3 regions of the Chryseobacterium sp. SORGH_AS_0447 genome follow, and region 2 is predicted to be linked to each of the others. Evidence: riboswitches for the same ligand, from Rfam matches in the RefSeq annotation. Region 2 holds a riboswitch; each other region holds the start of a gene.
What was found. A riboswitch is a leader RNA that binds a small molecule or an ion and turns the genes downstream of it on or off. The one in region 2 is predicted to bind cobalamin.
Positions count from the first base shown of each region.

Region 1: it holds a riboswitch for cobalamin, as region 2 does, so the genes downstream of both, QE422_RS07485 (TonB-dependent siderophore receptor) here and QE422_RS07970 (acyl-CoA thioesterase) in region 2, are expected to answer to the same signal.
Region 3: it holds a riboswitch for cobalamin, as region 2 does, so the genes downstream of both, metE (5-methyltetrahydropteroyltriglutamate--homocysteine S-methyltransferase) here and QE422_RS07970 (acyl-CoA thioesterase) in region 2, are expected to answer to the same signal.

Region 1 covers NZ_JAUTAR010000001.1:1,581,407-1,587,884, forward strand. The annotation lists gene QE422_RS07475 (CCA tRNA nucleotidyltransferase) at 1-607, shown strand, start outside; gene QE422_RS07480 (hypothetical protein) at 758-1,834, opposite strand; gene QE422_RS07485 (TonB-dependent siderophore receptor) at 1,845-3,674, opposite strand; cobalamin riboswitch at 3,705-3,881, opposite strand; gene cdd (cytidine deaminase) at 4,567-5,049, opposite strand; gene namA (NADPH dehydrogenase NamA) at 5,152-6,204, shown strand; gene QE422_RS07500 (DUF2752 domain-containing protein) at 6,236-6,478, shown strand, end outside.
Region 2 covers NZ_JAUTAR010000001.1:1,688,361-1,694,838, reverse strand. The annotation lists gene QE422_RS07995 (YcxB family protein) at 1-152, shown strand, start outside; gene QE422_RS07990 (GEVED domain-containing protein) at 216-1,319, opposite strand; gene QE422_RS07985 (ATP-binding cassette domain-containing protein) at 1,681-2,088, shown strand; gene QE422_RS07980 (ABC transporter ATP-binding protein) at 2,076-2,342, shown strand; gene QE422_RS07975 (hypothetical protein) at 2,373-3,173, shown strand; cobalamin riboswitch at 3,235-3,422, shown strand; gene QE422_RS07970 (acyl-CoA thioesterase) at 3,531-3,914, shown strand; gene QE422_RS07965 (HD family hydrolase) at 4,172-4,762, opposite strand; gene QE422_RS07960 (cytochrome P450) at 5,078-6,412, shown strand.
Region 3 covers NZ_JAUTAR010000001.1:2,425,356-2,431,833, forward strand. The annotation lists gene QE422_RS11175 (AAA family ATPase) at 1-33, opposite strand, end outside; gene metE (5-methyltetrahydropteroyltriglutamate--homocysteine S-methyltransferase) at 159-2,465, opposite strand; cobalamin riboswitch at 2,830-3,015, opposite strand; gene QE422_RS11185 (hypothetical protein) at 3,091-3,630, opposite strand; gene QE422_RS11190 (hypothetical protein) at 3,641-4,219, opposite strand; gene nudK (GDP-mannose pyrophosphatase NudK) at 4,251-4,832, opposite strand; gene QE422_RS11200 (TIGR01777 family oxidoreductase) at 4,853-5,758, opposite strand; gene QE422_RS11205 (hypothetical protein) at 5,768-6,124, opposite strand; gene QE422_RS11210 (HPP family protein) at 6,139-6,478, opposite strand, start outside.

The DNA of each region.
Region 1 (6,478 bases), 110 kb from region 2:
GGAAAACACCGATAACCTGTGGCTGAGATGGTCGGCACTGTTACATGACATCGGAAAAGCACCGACGAAAAAATTTGTAGAAGGAACAGGCTGGACTTTCCACGGACATGAGTTTTTGGGTTCCAAAATGGTAAAAACATTATTTCAGCGATTGAAGCTGCCGTTGGGTCCGGATATGAAATATGTCCAGAAAATGGTTAAGCTCTCCTCGCGTCCGATAGCTCTGATTACCGATGATGCTTCGGATTCTGCTCTGAGAAGATTGCTTTTTGATGCCGGAGAAGATATGGAAGACCTGTTTACCCTTTGCAAAGCCGATATCACGACCAAAAATTCCAGGAAACAGGAAAAATTCAAGAAGAATTTCGAGTATGTAGCGGTAAAAATCAAAGAAGTGGAAGAAAAAGACCAAGTGCGGAATTTCCAGCCACCGATTTCCGGAGAAGAAATCATGGCCATGTTCAACCTCAAGCCAGGCCGTGAAATTGGTATTTTAAAGGAAAAAGTAAAAGAGGCCATTCTGGAAGGAGAGATTGGCAATGACAGTGAAGAAGCTAAAAGGTTCGTCATTGCCGAAGCAGAAAAGCTGGGATTGGCATTGGTTTAACGGATTCTTATTTAATAAATTTTAAAGCAATGGATTTTTAATCTGTTGCTTTTTTTAACAAAAAATCCGGGCGGCTCTCAGGAACCGCCCGGAAAAAACACAAATGATGAAAAAAAATTAAATGAAATATTCTCGCTGTAAAGCGGAATATTAGTTTTTATAGAATCCGTTGGTCGCGATTCCTGTATTGAAAGAGGTTAACAATGAACCGTTGTTTGCATTGTAAACCGATACTTTGCTGTCTGAAGTAAATGTTTTCGCATCGGCGATGTATAATCTTCCGTCGATGACATTGAATCCGTAGAGGTTGGTAATACCTGTTAAAGAAACAAGCGCAGCCGTAGGCGCAGTAGTAGCCGTGATGCTCATCGAATATACTTTGCTGTAATCTACAAAATAAAACTTATCGGAATCAATTTTCAGCCTTTGTACCTGAGGAATGGTAGTCAGCGTTGTCGTCTGATAAGCTCCTGTAGCCGTATTGATCTTATAAATATAAGAAGCGGTATCGCTGGACGTAAGAACATACGCAGATCCGTTGTAAGATACAAGGTCTTTGATAATCGCTCCGTTGTTCGGTAAGCTTACCGTAGCGGAAACCGAGTTATTGGAAGGACTGATGATCGTAACGGTATTTCCGGTTGGGTGACTTGCGTAAGGAGGAGTAGAGTCATAATAAACACCGTCGGTCTGTACCACGATATTTCCTCCGGCTTCAACTACTTTCTCCGCGTATCGGTCGAAATTGATGCTCTTTACAAAGGTATTGTCCCCTGAGTTATAAACATTGATTTTCTTTACCGATCCGAAATTATTGTTGGTTACATAATATTGGTTTCCTGAAAATGCAATATATCTCGGGTTATCAAGATTTGAAGTAACGGTCGTCTGCTTTTTAAAAGTGGATCTGTTAACGATCTCAATCTTATTGGGCGTATTCATCACAAGATAAGCATTGTCCCCTTTGAAACCGATCGTCTGCAGAACGTTACCTAAAATTTCTTTGTTGTTGTTTGCGGCGTAGATTCCGTTCTGTAAAACGGCAAGGTCGTTGCTTACATAAGAAACATCAGAAGTTGGTGTGGTGAACCCTCCTTCATTGGCAATGATAATACCGTTGGTATAATCTGTTTTTTGTGTTTCCATCACAAATTCGTCATCGCTACAGGCAATGTTGAACAACAGGGCCGAAGCAAATGCAAGAGATAAAATTTTTCTGATTTTCATTTATTTTTATTTAAAAATTAATATTCAAATAGACGCTGTAATTCCTTTTAGGCAGCGGATAAAAAGCGGTGGTCTGATAGATTTCGTTAAATATATTGTTCACCTTACCGCCGATCGTGTAATGCTTAAGGAAAGTTCCTGAAATTCCGGCATTCATTACGAAATACGGTTCGATGGCAGCACTTCTTTTTTCTTCGCTGTCGGCATACGTAAGCCCGTTGTACATTCCCTGTACATAAACTTTCATAAAAGAATAGCGGTAATCGATATTCCCGAAAAACTTGTGAAGCGGAACATACATCATCTGCTTATCCGTTTCCAGATTGGTGGATTTTGTATACGAATAACCCAGGTTGGACCTTAATACATGTTTCCCGAATTTTCTTTCGTATTCGATTTGGGATTCAAGCCCGTAAGACTGAACTTTATAGGTGTTTACCGGCGAATAATATCCCATACTTCCCGGAAGCCAGGTAATCATGTTGGTGATCCTGATGTAATAGGGGGTCAGCATAAGCTTTACACCGGCAATGGTAAACTGGTTTTTCAGATCAAACTGATAGGCAGTTTCGGGTTTCAGATCAAGATTTCCGCCGGGTTGCCAGTACAGGTCATTAAAGGACGGATACCTGAAATTTTTAGCAGCATTCAGGTTAAGATTGTACCATCTCGTCATGTTCCAGTTTCCCGAAAAAGAAAGCAGAACCGGAGTGCTGTAATCTTCAACAAAATCTTTTTTGATCCCTGCTTCGAAGCGTAAATCTTTTGTTGCAAAATACCGTAGTAATCCGGCTAAGGAACCCACATTCCGACTGACATTTTTAATGCCGCTCATGTAGCCTTCTCCTTTATTTACCTGAAATTCCCCGATGATATTGATGTTCCATTTCGGATCGAGGAAATAATTGAAATCATTCTTCAGGATATAATTTTTACCCGCTCCGCCGCTGCTTTTTGGGCGGTCGATATTATCGAAATACTGGAAATTTTCTTCCGTATAGGCCGCACGGAATACGTTGTTCAGCTTAGAAGTATTCCAGTCCCAGATAAGGAGGCTTCTCACATTCTGGGTTTCATATTTGGTTTTGGTCTGGCTGTCGAAAAATACGGGAAAATGCTGGTTTCCGTTGAAAAATTCAGAAATCCATGAAACCTGATGATGCGGTGCTATTTTATAAGCCGCTGCAAAATTAAAATTCGTATTCGAGTATTCCCCGTTTCGGTTGATATAATTCCTCGATTCTTCCACTTCATAATCATTTTCACTCACCGAGTAATTCCCCGACAGTTTAAAGCTGAATTTATTGTTGGAATACGAAGCTTTTGCAAAATTATTATACGTATCGAACGACGCTGCTTCGGAAAAAAGGGAAGCATGCAGCCCTTTGTTAAAATCAAGGCTGTTGTTGAGGTGTACCGTTCCACCGACCGCGCCGCTTCCGTAAATAACGCCTACACTTCCGGCTTTTACCTCAAGCTGGTCGAATCCCATCGACGGAATATTGTTTACGTCTCCCTGACCTAAAAACTGCGAATTAATATTAATGCCGTTCCATACAAAAGCCGTTTGTCCGGCACTGGTCCCGCGAAACGAAGGTGACGAAACCGCACCCCGTCCGTTTTCTTTAATATAAACCTGGGACTGGAAACGCAATATTTCGGAAAGGTTGGTTGAGTTTTTCTCGGCGTCTTCCGGACGGATGGTGTTCACTTTATGGAAAAGCTTCACCTTGCTCATCTGGTTATCGAAAACATACACGGTATCGATAGCTGTCTCCTGTGCAAAAAGAAAACAACCGTAAGACGAAAAAAGCAGTACGAGCGATTTTTTTATATCCATTATTTTTTTGCCCTTCCTCCGAAAGCAATTATTTTAAAATTAGATTCTGGCAGGTCTCCTGACTTTCGCTTTCTACACCTTCCCGTTTGCACAGTGGTTTGTCGTAGAAATCTTTTGCGCGATCTACAGTTGCGGGGACAGTTCGGGATTTTCACCCGATTCCCTTTTCATTCCAAATGATTGGAAACCAAAATTTTTGCAAAGATAAACTTATTCACCGGAAAAGCAAATCCCCGGACCCAATAGCTTCAAACTGTGGTATCAGCACAATGTAAACATCCGCAAATAAAAGAAACTGCCCTCCATAAAAAACGTTTGCTAAATTCCCTGCCTATTTCCCACCACACCCTCAAACCCCCAAAACCCTCAAACCCCCAAAACCCTCAAACTCCCAAAAACCCCAAAACCCTCCAACGCTTACACCCACAACCCTTTAAAATATCAGGAGCTGTTTCCCGCTATCCACTGTATCTTTTTTGTTACAGTCTCCGCGCTGCTCCGCCTGCAACAAAAAAGGATGCCGTTTCTATCGGGGCTAAAAACCCGGGATAGGATGGCTTCGAGAGCCTCTGCCACCCTCAGAACCAGACGCGTTCAATTATAAAAAAGAGAATCATGGAGATCAGAAAACCATGCGCAATCCATTTTCTATTACAGGAGTAGAAGGTTTTAAAGAAAAATTTAGACAAAGTAATTTGAAAGCAAAATACTCGACAGGATGAATTCACGATCCTCAGCTATCTTACAACAATTTACTTTTTATTGATAAAAAATAAACCCTAAAAAATATGCGCTGTCTATTCCCCTCCGGCCGGAGGGGTGGATAAATTTTCAGAGAAAATTTAGACGGGGCGGTTTAAAAAGTAAGCAGAAAAATTAACGAAATAAAAAGCTACAGGAAAGTAGCATCAAAATAAAACGGCAGCAGATCCTTAATGGCATGCACTTTCACCACTTCTTCATTCATGCTCGAAAAATAGAGTTCGATATTCTCCTGCTGCTTGGTTTCGTATTCCATCAGGCTTTGCCTGCATGCGCCGCACGGCGGAATCGGCGGGTTTTTCTCGTGAAATTCCTTCGGGCCGCCCACCACAAAAATCTTTTTGATCTTTACATCCGGAAAGTTGGCTGCGATCCAGAACAAAGCCGTTCGCTCCGCGCAAAGCCCGGAAGGATAAGCCGCATTCTCCTGATTGTTTCCCGAGTACATTTCACCGTTTTCCAACAACACCGAACAGCCCACCAGGAAATTGGAGTAGGGAGCATAGGCATTTTCGCGTGCTTCTTTAGCTCTTTCGAACAATTTTTTCTCAATATCGTTCAGCTCACTGCTATTCTTAAAATATTCGTAACTGATCTGAGTTTCTTTTTTCATATATTGTGGATTAAAAAAGGGGGATAAAATTATTTCTTTTTCGTGAGGTGGGCAATATAGGCCTGTTCTTTGCAACTTTCAATTTTTTAAAACCAAACTAAAATGTTATATACTCCAATTAAATTCAGAAATGTTGAGTTGAAAAACCGTTGGGTAATGTCACCCATGTGTATGTATTCCTGTGAAAACGGACTGGCGAATGACTTCCATTTTGTGCATTACGGCAGCCGGGCGCAGGGCGGAACGGGTTTAATTATTGTTGAAGCTACCGGAGTGGAACCCCGCGGACGGATCACCAATCACTGCATGGGAATCTGGACCAATGAGCAGGCTGAAAAACTTCAGAAAATCGTAGAATTTGTTCATCAGCACTCAGAAAGCAAGATCGGGATTCAACTGGCGCATTCCGGGAGGAAAGGCTCCACCTGGAACAATGTACAGATTCCGGTAGAGGAGGGTTGGGAGACCGTAGCACCGAGTTCCATTCCTTATCATCCGAAAGAGAGAATTCCGCATGCATTAACGGTAGAAGAAGTAAAGGAGCAGGTACAGAATTTTAAGCTGGCAGCAAGAAGGGCGGCAGCGGCAGGTTTCGATGTCATTGAAATTCATGCGGCTCACGGCTATCTGCTCCACCAGTTTTTGTCGCCGCTGTCCAATATCCGGACGGATGAATACGGCGGAAGCTTTGAAAACCGGATCAGGTTCCTGTTGGAAGTGGTAGACGCCGTTAACGAAGAGCTGGATGAAAATATAGCTTTATTTGTAAGGATTTCCGGAACAGAATATGCGGAAAATGGCTGGGATGTAGATGACAGTGTTCAATTATCGAAAATCCTGAAACAGCATAAAGTAGATTTGGTGGACGTTTCCAGCGGCGGAAATATCCACGGTGCTAAAATTGAAGTACGTGCAGGTTACCAGGTTCCTTTCGCTTCAAAAGTCCGCACGGAGGCAGAGGCCGAAACCGGAGCCGTCGGTCTGATTACAACCACGGAACAGGCGGAAGAAATCCTTCAGAAAGGAGAAGCCGATCTTATTTTTATTGCGAGAGAAATTTTAAGGAATCCCTACAAGGCCGTTCAGGGATCTTTTGAAATGAATGAAGAATGCTTCTTCCCGCATCAATATTTAAGGGCTAAAATCTCTACTTAATTTTATATATTTGGAAAAGAAAACCATTTAAATGAGAATAGAAGACTTTATGCTGCCGTGCCCGATCAAGAAATTTTTCGGATTCGAATGTTTCGGATGTGGTACCCAACGGGCGATAGTCATGGTCTTTGAAGGCAGATTTACAGAAGCATTTTATATGTTTCCCGCGGTATATACCTTATTGCTCTTTTTTGCCACGGTGGTTCTCAATTTTATGGATAAAAAACGGAATTACAGCAATGTGATGGTTTTTTTAGCCATTTTTAATGCCATT
Region 2 (6,478 bases):
AAATAGAGGAACTTAAAAACTGGTTTTTGTTTTATCATAGTAAATCTACCTATGGATTCTGTCCCAAACGGGCAATGACGAAAGATCAGGTTTCAGAACTTAGAAATATGATCAAAATAAATCATATCAAAGCGAAACTCAGAAACGATTAATTCTGGAAAACATAAGAAGCGGATCAGTGATGATCCGCTTCTTTATTTTAAACCTTCTCAATCTTATTCTTTAATAAACTTTAGTTTTGAGATATTGTTGTTATTCTTGATCTGAATAAAATAAGCCCCTTTTACCAGATCATGAACCTGGACTTTCTGATCGGAAATTTTCCCTTTATTTACCAATTGCCCGGCTGTATTGTAAATTTCAAATTCAGTTCCTTCGATTCCTGAAATATTCAAAACATCCGAGGCCGGATTGGGATAAATGCTGATGTTCTTCTGTTTATTAATTTCGTTGGTAGAAAGGTTCGCAGGTGTTAACAGATAAACCCCGTAATCCTCCACTTCGCCGTAACTGAAAGTTCCGCAGGCGGAAGAAGTTGTAACGGTTTCACTGATCATCACTCTCATGCTCACCCCGCAGGTTGTTCCTGTCTGGAAAGCTGTCGGCGGAACATTAAATGTTGCGGTGGCCGTTGATAAAGCGGAAGAACCGGAAGAAAGCATCATTTCCGATGACTGGAAAATTCCATCGCCGTTAAAATCGATCCAGGCCCTTACATATACGGGATTGGGAGATCCTACCCATGTCTTGGAAACGGAAATCTGGTTTCCCGTACTGCCGATCATCAGTTGCACTTTCCGGGTAGGATCAGGCCGGTAATCCGTATAATTGGATGTTCCGGAATTACTGACCATCGGAGAAATACCGCTTCCCGTAGGTGTAACCGTCACGTTAGACATATAAGCTACATTGGCATTTAAGGAAGATGCGGCGCAATAATTCATGTATAAAGTGGTAAAAACTACGGATTCGGACCACGCACTTGTCGTGGGAGAACCGGAGCATACTTTCGCTACCTGCACTTCGTAGGTGGTACACGGAGATAACGCGGTTAAGGTAAAAGCACTAATGGAAACCGATGTAAAGGTCATCCAAGCTGTAGCCGGATACTGCCTGAATCTTACCATATACGAAGAAACAGTAGGATCATTCGTCCAGCTTACCGTTCCCGAGGTCATGGTAATATTAGAAACCTGTACATTGGAGGGAGCAGTATCGCAGAGATAGCAGTATCCGGGCTCTCCCGCCGTTAGATTTTTGCTGTAAAACAATGAAATTCCTGAAAGGAAAAGAAAGAAAAAAAGTAGTTTTTTTGTCATATTTAATGGTTTAGATTGTTTTCAAAAGTTATTATTGCCTAAAGATAATCAATAAATCACAAGTTTTAGTTTTATTATATTTGAATATGATAAAAGACCTCAAAATCCTTTGGATATTTTATATCAAACTGCTGATCCCGACGGTATTATTTTCATTGCTGTTAGCCTTTCAGACGGGTTTAAATATCGGTAATTTCGGGTTCTGTTTTCTTGTGATCTTCCCTTCCTTTCATTTTTTAATTTATGAACTGAGATTAAAGCATGAATATGTGTTTTTTGCCAATTTCGGTTTTTCAAAATTATTTCTTTGGATCACCACGGTTTCAATTGGTTTCGTTATCAATCTGATCTCTAAATTTTTATGAGTATATTACATATCGACAGCGTTACAAAATCCTTTGGCTCAAAGAAAATTTTACAGGATGTTTACCTGACTTGTGAAACAGGAAAAGTTGTGGCTTTACTGGGAAGTATCGGTTCAGGGAAATCAACCTTACTTCAGATTATTTTCGGAACCATGAAAGGGGATTCGCAGTTCATTAAGTTTAATAATAAAGTTTTAACGAAGCAATCCGATAGAAAAAACAGGATTGCCTATCTGCCGCAACAGCCGATGTTTCCGAAAAACAGTAAAGTTAAAAATCTGATCCCGTTATTCTGTAATCGGGAAAATACCCTTAAACTTTTTAATAATAATCTTATCAAGCCATTCCTGAACAGGACCGTCAGAATCTTTCCGGCGGCGAAAGAAAGCTGGTGGAAGTACTGACGATCATTCATTCCGAAGCTGAATTTATTCTGCTGGAACAACCTTACAGCGGCCTGTCTCCCATTCTTACTGAAAAAGTGATGAAAACCATAAAAGAAATATCAAAGGACAAAGGATTTATTATTTCGAATTTTATGACGGAATATGCGCTGGAACTTTCCGATGAAATTTACTTTCTGCATGAAGGAATTTTAAAACAAATAAAAGATTTAAACGAATTACAACAGCATTATTATCTGCCGAAAAGCATTTAATTTATATATTTGAACTGTTAAAAAAATTTCATGATGATTTCCGTACATAAAGCATTCTACCTCTCCGTTTTCAGTCTGTTTTCCATCGCTTTTGCCAAAGGCCAGAACAAAGTTCCTTTTGGCGTAGTAAAAGCTGAAGAAGGGTATGCCATGGTACGGGTTCATAAAGATGATTACCGCAAGATCATCGACAAGATCCGCATGAAAACAGGGGATGTCTTTATCTATGAAAAGCCGGCACCGGGAGAAACCGAATGGATATGGATCAAATATCCTGAAAGAGAAGACACCGAAAAACCTTTTGTGCGGTACGACAGCATTACCAAAGAAGGGATGGTGAATAAAAACCGGGTGGTTTTCGTAGACAAGCTGCCGCAGTTTACCCCTTCCAAATCCAAAAACGGAAAATCCCTGATCTTCACCGATGATTCCAATCCAAAAATCCCGGGAAATCAGAGAACCAAAGTGATCATTGATGTCTATCCGTCTTACGCCAAGATCAAAAAGCAGGAAAAAGATGCTGAGGGAAACATCATCAAAGTGGATAAAGTAAAAGCCTGGGGGGTAGGAAAAGAGCTTCCTGAAGATTTAACCGAAATTAAATCCGTTCGCGTGCAACAGCCGGGACGGGGCTCCGTTTTTGTAAGGGATGCCATCAAAAACATGTTCCAGCCGACCATGGATTTCAATAATGTCGGGGTGACAGCCATCGACAATGACCATATTTTCCTTTATATGATCAACGGTTCAGGCCAAAACAGATACACAACGATCTGGACCATCAAACAGGGAAAGGTCGAAAGCCAGATCATTTTCAAAAACCCCGAATAATTCATCAATAATCACTACTTTTGCCAACGGAAAGCCCTGGAATTTGCTTCACAGCTATATTTTGAGCTTTTCAGAAACCGGTTCTGCTTAGCTGCAGATTAAAAGGGAACCGTGTGCAAATCACGGACTGTCGCGCAACTGTAAGTAACTGAAGTCTTTATTAAGAGTCCACTGTTCTGTCTCAGACGGGATGGGAAGGAAATAAAGATGTTACAAGTCAGGAGACCTGCCTTTTTCTTTACAATAAAAACTTTCGCGATCTGAAGTTTATTGATCTAACGGATGTCCGGAGATTCCCGTCTCTGCTGTTTTCTGTTGTGTCGATTTATTTCATTTCGCTTTAATTAATAATGAAATATGACGATAGAAGAAAGAATTGAAAAGTCCGAAACCCGAATTTTTAAAGCTGTTTTCCCCAACACGACCAACCATTACGATACGCTTTTCGGAGGCACGGCCATGCAGCTGATGGACGAGGTGGCTTTTATTGCAGCCACACGGTTTGCCAGAAAACGCGTAGTAACGGTAAGCAGCGATAAGATCGATTTCAACAGGTCAATTCCCGCAGGAACGATCGTTGAACTGATCGGAAAAGTGGTTCACGTAGGAAAAACAAGCCTGAAGGTAAATGTGGAAATCTATACGGAGCAAATGTACTCTTACGAAAGAGAGCGGGCTATTGTAGGTGATTTTACCTTCGTGGCGATTGATGAATTTAAGAAGCCCATCCAAATCCTTTAAATAAAGTTCCGGCAACCTTTCGCCGGAACCCATACTTCTCATGTTTTTTAAGGCGTTTCGGCGGGCTTTGCCCGCCGAAACTTTTTATTTTAAGATGAATTTCTAATAATATCCATTAATTATTTAACCAGAAAAGAAGCCTAATGACTTGAAATTTTTCTAATAAACAATAACTATTTGGTACTCGGAATAATTTATAAAAAAAAACTTCCAGCCTCCAGCTTCCCTCACCAACCTCAAGCGGAATCAATTTTATATTATTTCATCACCTTTTCCGTTTCCAGATTTTTGATCAGCAGCAATTGGAAGGCTTCTCCCAGCTCATCTGATGCTCTGCTGATGGCATTTTCAAGCATATTCCGGATCTGTTTTTCGGTAACGCCGGCTTCGGTCCAGCTTTTTCCGGAAGTATGGGAATTCAGGATAAACGGCATAATCCTGTCGATGGCACACGCAAAAATGGCATCCGGTGTCTGCTCTTCTTCAAATTCAAGCCACAGGTTGAAAAATTCGGATCGTAAAGGCTCGTCCAGAATACCGAAAATCTTCTGAGCTGAAATTTTTTCCCGTTCAAATTTCCCGACCATTGCCGCTTCATCAAATATAAAAGTATCCCCGGCTTCAATTTCCACCAGGTCATGAATAGACAACATGCGGATCACCCTCAACAAATCGATATCCGCCCTGTTTTTTGCGTATGGAAAAAGGATCTGGGCCAGAATAATAATCTGCCAGGAATGTTCTGCCGTGTTCTCCCTTCTCGAATCATCCGCGTTATAGTTTCTTCGCTGCACATTTTTCAGGGTGTCCACCGCCAGGATAAAATCGATTTCTTTCTGAATCTTCATCGTTGGATTTATATTTTATTTAGTGGAATGTTCTTTTATAATGCATCAGTGTCTGCATCACAGATCCATTTTCAGTTACAAAAATAAGGCTTTTAACAGTAATCCTGCTGTAAAGATGATCAGACAAAATGTAATCGATTTAAAATTTTTTTACTTCAGATATATCGGATAGCTTAAATTTCAGGTCTTCTCAAAATATCTTGTGAACAACCAACGTCTACGTAAATTTTAATCTCATGGCAATGCATAACATATCATACGTTTTATGTATTTATTATCAGAGATTAGTCGTATTTTTAGAATAAATTTTTCAGCATGGCTCCGAAATTCAATTACCCTACCGAAATCAAAGGAAAAAGAAAGCTCTACTCTCTGTTTAATGGAGTGAAAAATCCTTTGGGGGTAATCAGCGGGAATCATGTGCTAGCAGGAGACAGCTATTTTCTACGGGCAAGCTTGACGAATAAAAAGCTTATTTTCTCGCAGGATAAAGAATTTGTAGAGTATATTTTAAAGCAAAACCACAAAAACTATTTCAAATCTGAAATACAATCTGTTACTTTAGGTAAATATATTGGTAACGGCCTGCTTACCAACAACGGAAAAGATTGGCTGCAGCAGCGGCGACTGATCCAGCCCGGCTTCAGCAAGATTAAAATTACAAACCTGGTTTCTATTATGGATGAGGAGATCGAAAAAGCATTTCAGCCATTTGATCAGGAACCGGAAGTAGATCTGTACGACTTTTTTCATACGCTGGCTTTTAATATTGTGGCCAAAACCCTGTTCAGTTCGGATATTGAAGAAACTGAAATAAAGGAGTTGGGAAAAATCATTACCGAAGTTCAGGAAGTTTTTGCAAAGGAAGTAAGGATTCCGCTTTACACCCAGATTTTAAGTTTGTTCGGCATTATCGGCAAGACCATTAAAAAAAGCGAAAAAGCAAAAGCCATTATTCAGCGTGTTCTGGACAAGCGGCGGAATTCAGGGGAGGAAAAAAATGACCTGCTGGATATGCTGATTCAATCCAGATACGAAGATACAGGACTCCCAATGTCCGATAAGCAGCTGGTGGATGAAATGCTGATCCTTTTTATTGCCGGGCACGAAACGACGGCCAATGCGCTAAGTTTTATCTTTTTCGAAATCAGCCAACATCCCTATGAAGCGGAAAAATTACGGCAGGAGATTGAAAACGAAGGTGAAAATGCTTTCAGCACTGAGAGCTTGATGAAAAAGTCTTTTACAATGAATGTCATTAAAGAATCCATGAGGCTGCATCCCCCTGCCTGGGCTATTGACCGTCAGGCATTGGAAGACGACCGATTCAAAGACTATTCATGGGAGAAAGGCACGTTAATTATCCTTTACATTGCCGGCCTGCATCAGAATCCAAAATATTGGGACCATCCCACTTCGTTTATTCCTGAACGTTTTGACGATGAAAATGCAAAGAATTTTGCCTACTATCCTTTCGGAGCAGGTCCACGTCTTTGCATCGGCGAACATTTTGCGATGATGGAAATGGCACTCATCGTCCGTAAATTCTACAAAAAATACAATTTTCAATCATATCAGAAAGTGTTGGAGAAAAAGGCATTGGTCACTTTACGAACCACAAGCCTCCCAGGTAAAATTACTAAAATTTAGCCTGAATTTTCTGGTCTTCCCAATTTCTTAATTTTATCATTAAAAATAATTTAATTGATTATCAGT
Region 3 (6,478 bases), 740 kb from region 2:
TATAGGGCCAAAATTTTTTATTTCAATAATCATGATTTTAGCAAATTTGAATTAATTACGAATATAATCTAAATTTTCTAACAAAACAATTTAGCTTAAAAACAAAAACAGGAGCCCCGAAAGGCTCCCGAAAAAATAAATATCAACAAGTAAAGCGTTTACACAGCGAATACCTCGCTCATTTCTTTTGAGGCGGCAACCATCGCAATCAGCGCTTTCTCGGTTTCTTCCCAATGCCGGGTTTTCAAACCGCAGTCAGGGTTTACCCAAAGCTGTTTTGCCGGGATCACAGCCTGAGCTTTTTTCAGCAGCTCCACCATTTCTTCTTTGGACGGAACCCTTGGTGAGTGAATATCATACACACCCGGACCAATCTCATTCGGATATTTGAAATCGGCAAAAGCGTTCAGGAGCTCCATCTGGCTTCGTGAACATTCAATCGTAATGACATCCGCGTCCATATCGGCGATATTTTGAATGATGTCATTAAATTCAGAATAACACATGTGGGTGTGGATCTGCGTGGCATCTTCCACACCGCTGGCCGAGATACGGAAAGCCTCAACGGCCCATTTCAGATAGTTCTGCCATTCGGAAGTTCGTAACGGCAGGCCTTCACGGATTGCAGGCTCATCGATCTGGATAATGCGGATGCCTGCTTTTTCAAGATCAGTGACTTCATCACGGATCGCCAAAGCAATCTGCTTGCAGGTTAGAGAACGGGGCTGATCATCACGGACAAAAGACCACTGAAGAATGGTAACCGGTCCGGTCAGCATTCCTTTCACCCATTTTGAAGTTAAAGACTGGGCATATTCCGACCAGTAGACCGTCATCGGAGCCGGGCGGTGAACATCTCCGTAAATCACCGGCGGTTTTACACAGCGGCTTCCGTAGCTCTGTACCCAGCCGTTTTGGGTAAACGCAAACCCGGCCAGCTGCTCGCCGAAATATTCCACCATATCGTTTCGTTCGAATTCTCCGTGAACCAGCACATCGATTCCGATCTCCTCCTGCCAGCGGATGGTTCTTTCGGTTTCTTCTTTAAGTAAAGCATCATATTGTGCGGCACTCAGTTCTCCCTTTTTGAATTTTGAACGCCAGGCTCTTACCTCTTTAGTCTGAGGAAAGGAGCCGATTGTAGTTGTAGGAAATAACGGAAGCTGAAGAATATCCTGCTGAGATTTTTTTCTTGCCTGAAACGAAGAAGATCTTTTCGCATCTTCTTCAGTCGTTACATCAACACGGTCTTTTACTTCTGGATGATGGATTAAGGCTGAGGTGTTGCGGTTTTCTATGGCCTTTTTATTTTCGGCTAACTGCTGCAGCGTATTGTAATCCGGATTTTCAGAAGCTAATTTTTGTAAGATTACGATTTCCTGGACTTTCTGCTTGGCAAATGCCATCCACTGCTTAATTTCCCCGGACAAAGCCTCTTCGTTTTTTTCTGCATCAAGATCGGCAGGAACGTGGAGTAATGAACAGGAAGAAGCAATGAACACACGCCCGGAACCTATTTTATGTACCGCTTTTGCAATGAATTTTAATGATTTCTCGAAATCATTTTTCCAGATATTCCGGCCGTCAACAATTCCCAGGGAGAGGCTCAGTGTTTCAGGAATCGTCTGTAAAACCTCATCCAGCTGTTCGGGGCAACGCACGAGGTCAATATGTAAAACATCCACCGGCAGGGAAGAGGCCAATGAAAGATTGTTCTGCAAGCCTTCAAAATAAGTAGCGAGAATGAATTTCAGATTGGGAAACTGTTTACGGATTTCAGCATAGATCAATCGGTAGGTCTCTTTTGCTTTATCACTAAGATCCAATGCTAAAAACGGTTCGTCAAACTGAATGTATTCCGCACCGTGGTTTTCCAGTCCTTTTAAAATTTCAAAATAAACCGGAAGCAGCTTATTTGCCAGATCCAGCCTATCAAAACCTTCTTCTTTTTCTTTACCGAGCAACAGATACGTTACCAAACCGATGATCACCGGCTTTGCCTGGATTCCTGCCTCTTTCGCACTGATGAATTCTTTAATAATCTTATCTGAAAACAGGCTGAACTCCTGGTCCTTCCGGAACTCAGGAACGATGTAATGGTAATTGGTATCGAACCATTTGGTCATTTCCATAGCGGTAATGTCCAGACCCTCTTTCTGGAATCCTCTGGCCATGGCGAAATAAAGGTCCAACTCATGTTTTTGGGAAGCGATTTCCTGATAACGCTGGGGAATGGCGCCTACCGTCAGCGTCATGTCCAATACCTGGTCATAATACGAAAAGTCGTTGCACGGAATCAGGTCGATGCCTGCCTCGTGCTGCAGCTTCCAGTTGTTTTCTTTGATGGTCCTGCCGGTCTCCAAAAGAGTGTTTACATCGGTTTTGCCTGTCCAATACTGCTCGCAGGCTTTTTTGAGTTCTCTGTTGCTACCAATACGCGGATAGCCAAGAATGTGCGTTTGCATGTTCTTAAAACTTTTAAATGAAACAATAATTTTAAAAGTTCTTCAGATGCTTCGCAATGCGCGCGGGGAAGGAATTTTAAGGAATAGAAAGGATACACTAATGACGTATTTTTCCCATAGGATATGGATTTGGTTTGAAAATCTTATTTTTTGACTCAAGTCGTTAAGTAAAATGCCGTAATTCCTGCCCATTCAAAGACAGAAAAGATAATAACGGGTATCCATCGCTTTACAGCAACAAATCCGCAGTTCACTGCAACTTAAAAATAAAAGTCCTGAATAAAATACATTCAGGTGGAAATTTAAACCAAAATACGTTCAAAATGCATCATCTGTATGACCCAAAAGCTCCAGACCGCGAGAGCATTGTCAATTCGGAACAGGCAGGTCTCCTGACTTATAACAGTTTCTGTCATCCTTCCCGTTTGCACAGTGGATATACTCGGACAAAAACCTTTGGGGTATTACTTACAGTTGCGCGACAGCTCGTGATTCTCACACGATTCCCTATTAATCTACTTTACGTAAAACCTTTTCCGTTTGATGAAGGATGTTAAAGAACTATTTCCGGACAAATGTAGGAAATATTTTTTATCCCTGTTAACGTTATAAACGTTAACAGGGATTAAGTTAATAGGGAGAGCGCCAATTCCAGCGATTCTTTAATATGCAGGTCTAATGCATTTTCATTTTCCAAAGGATAATAGAATTCTTTCGGGTTCACAAATACATTGTTGTATTTCGTCCGTTCGCTGGCACCGTCCACATCAATAGATAAAAGCCCCGGACTTCTTTTACGCTGTACGGTTTTAAGGCCTTTGGAAGTTACTTTGGATTCCACGCAGCCGACGAGGGCGCCTCTGCCTAATACATCAAAACAGATTACGGTGTAAATTCCATTTGGAACCAGTTGGCCGGGTGGGAGAATGCAGGCATAGAGCACATGAGGTAAATTGGTAATACCACGGGAGATTTCTATGGTCAAATCAATGTCTCTAAATTCTTTATACCTTTTTTGCAGACCTTTCTTTAACCCGCTCAGTGCATCACGAATGGTCATCATTCCCGGATCATTAGTCCGTAACGGATGTCCTTTGACAACCGGATGTCCTTGCCTGAATTCGCATATGGCATTGAAATAATCGGTGATTGGAGAGTTAATCATTGATTAATCATTACTCTGTCCTTTGAAAAATATGCGTAAGCTTCGCATTTTTAATGAACTCTTCAGTGGACGTATTTTGATCTGCTCTTTTGTCGGTCAGTTCAAAATAATACGCCATCATATTCGGAAACTTCGGGTCTTTACACATCACTTTGAATCTTTTAACCGTAGGATCTGAACTTAAAAAAGCCTGCTCTGACGCACTACTCAGCCTGATGTTGTTGACATCGAAAGCATCTTTCCAGTTTTTCTGAAGTTTGGCAAAACGCTTCTGGGTTCTGTCGCTGTCCTCATTTTCAAACTTATCGACCTGAAAATCGGTAAGAAGCTGCGGATAAACCAATCCTTCCTTCAGCAGGAGGGTGGTAATTTTATCAGCAGGATCATACAGAACTGTCTTATTGTCAAATACAATCTGTTTGTCTTTTACGGTGATCTGTCCGGTAAACTTTTTATAGTTTTTCTTTTTGTAATCATTTTTAAAATGTTCGATGACCGCTTTATCTTTAAGACCGGCCTTTGTGGTTTTCTGGGCAGCTGCAGAAACCGATAGAAGTACGGAAAAGCTTAGGGTATACAGGAGTTTCATTGGATAAGATTTATTATTAGAACGGCCGAATCTACAAAATATTTTTAATTCTCAGGTGCTGAAGGAGCATGATTGTTTTGGCATCCCTGATTTCCCCGGAATCAACCATCGTCAGTGCCTCAGCAAAGGCAACTTCCAGCACTTCGATGTTCTCTCCTTCGTCAGCAAGTCCGCCACCTTCGTTGATCCTCATTTCCGCAGAATATTCCGCGATGAAAAAATGAAGGATTTCCGTAACCGAACCCGGCGACATATACGCTTCGAAAATCTTTTCGATATGGGAAATCTTATATCCGGTTTCCTCTTCGGATTCCCGCCTGATGCAGTCTTCCGGATTATCGTTGTCGAGCAGGCCGGCACAGGCTTCGATCATCATGCCTGATGCGTTTCCGTTAATGAACGTGGGTAGCCGGAATTGTCGGGTTAATATAACCGTTTCTTCTTTTTTGTTGTACAATAAGATTACCGCGCCATTTCCCCGATCGTAGGCTTCACGGCTTTGCTGCTCAAAAGTGCCGTCTTTTTTCTGAATAGTAAAGGTTACTTTCTTTAGGGTGTACCAATTATCGGATAGAATCTCCGTTTTTTCAATCGTTACTTTAGTATCGTGCATAAATTGTATTGTCTTGGTTTTTAATTTTTTAAAAGATCTTTTAACGCCTCCTTCAGATCAGGGAATTTAAAATGAAAGCCTGCATGCTGTATTTTTTCCGAACAAGCCCTTGAACCTTCGAGGACTGCTACTGAAAGCTCACCGAAGAGCAGCTTCAAAACAAACGCCGGAACATTAGGCATGAATAATGGTTTTTTCAGGACTTTAGCTGCCTGTACCGTCAGATCTTTATTGGTTGCATGCTCAGGAGCAACGGCATTAAAAGCTCCGTCCAATTCAGAATTTTTCAGCGCAAACTCATACATGGAGCAGATGTCCTGGATATGAATCCACGGCATGTATTGTTTTCCGGTGCCCAGAGGAGATCCGATGCCTGCTTTTATGGTCGGAAGCATCTTCTTTAAAGCTCCTTCCTTTTCAGAAAGAACAACGCCGGTTCTCAGTTTCACAACGCGTTCAGCAACCCGCTGATTTTTGAATTCATCGGCTGCCTGTTCCCAGACAATGGTTACTTTACTCAGGAAGTCATGTCCCGGTCCGTCTTTTTCCGTAAAGATCTTTTCGGTAGTTTCGGTCCCGTAATAATTGATCCCTGAAGCGGAGACAAAGGATTTAAGTTTTTGATTTTTCTTCTGTAGCGTTTTTAAAAGAAGGCCGGCAGAACCAACCCTGCTTGAGATAATTTCTTTTTTTCTTTCTTCCGTCCACCTTTTTTCTGCGACGCCCGCTCCGGCCAGGTGAATGATGTGCGAAACATTTTCAAGAGCAGTTGCATCAATTGTACCGGCATCGACATTCCACTCAAACTCATTTGCATTTTGCTTTTTCCGGGTTAAAAACCGGACGGTATATTCTTTTTCAAGTCTTTGTGATAATTCTTTAGCGATTAAACCGTTGGCTCCGGTGATTAGGACGATTTCTTTCATATAATAATGTTAGGTGGTATTTTGTGATTGGTTTCTTACAATCAGAATAAAGTCGTCATCCAAAAGTTTATAGCCATAATCGTAGATGAATTTATATTCGGAACCATTTTTATAAACTTTCAAATTGGTAAAATAGTTAAAATCAAAACCCAAGCCATCAAGTTTGGTACGGGAAATTTTTGTTTTGCCGTCGGTATTTACTTCGGTCAGGATTCTGTAATTTTTACGGAGTTTGTTGTTCACATTCCGCATCAGGTTGTTGGAATCTTTATTCTGTTTGTTGTTGTAGGCGTTTCGGCAGGCATCATTGCAAAATTTTTTGTCTGATCTTCCGATAATTTTTTCGCCGCATTCGAGACATTCCATAATTTTTTATTTTTTCATTTGTGTGGATGATTGTGTTTTTTTCTGAGCAGTTCTTTAAACCTGCTGTGTGCAGGATAGCTTCTGTTGGAGGTGATATTATTAAAAAAAAGCGCAGTAAGCAATAAAATAAGGCAGCCTGAAAGAACCGGTGACAATACATACCAGAATCCCAGTTCAGGAATTTTCCCTGTTGAGCTTACGGCAATTAACGCCGTAGCGCCGCCGGGTGGATGTAAAGTTTTGGTATACTGCATTAAGACAATAGAAAAAGCAACAGCCAATGGTGCAGAAAGCCAGATGATATCGGGAACAATTTTATAAACTGTTACTCCTACCAAAGCGGAAATGACGTGG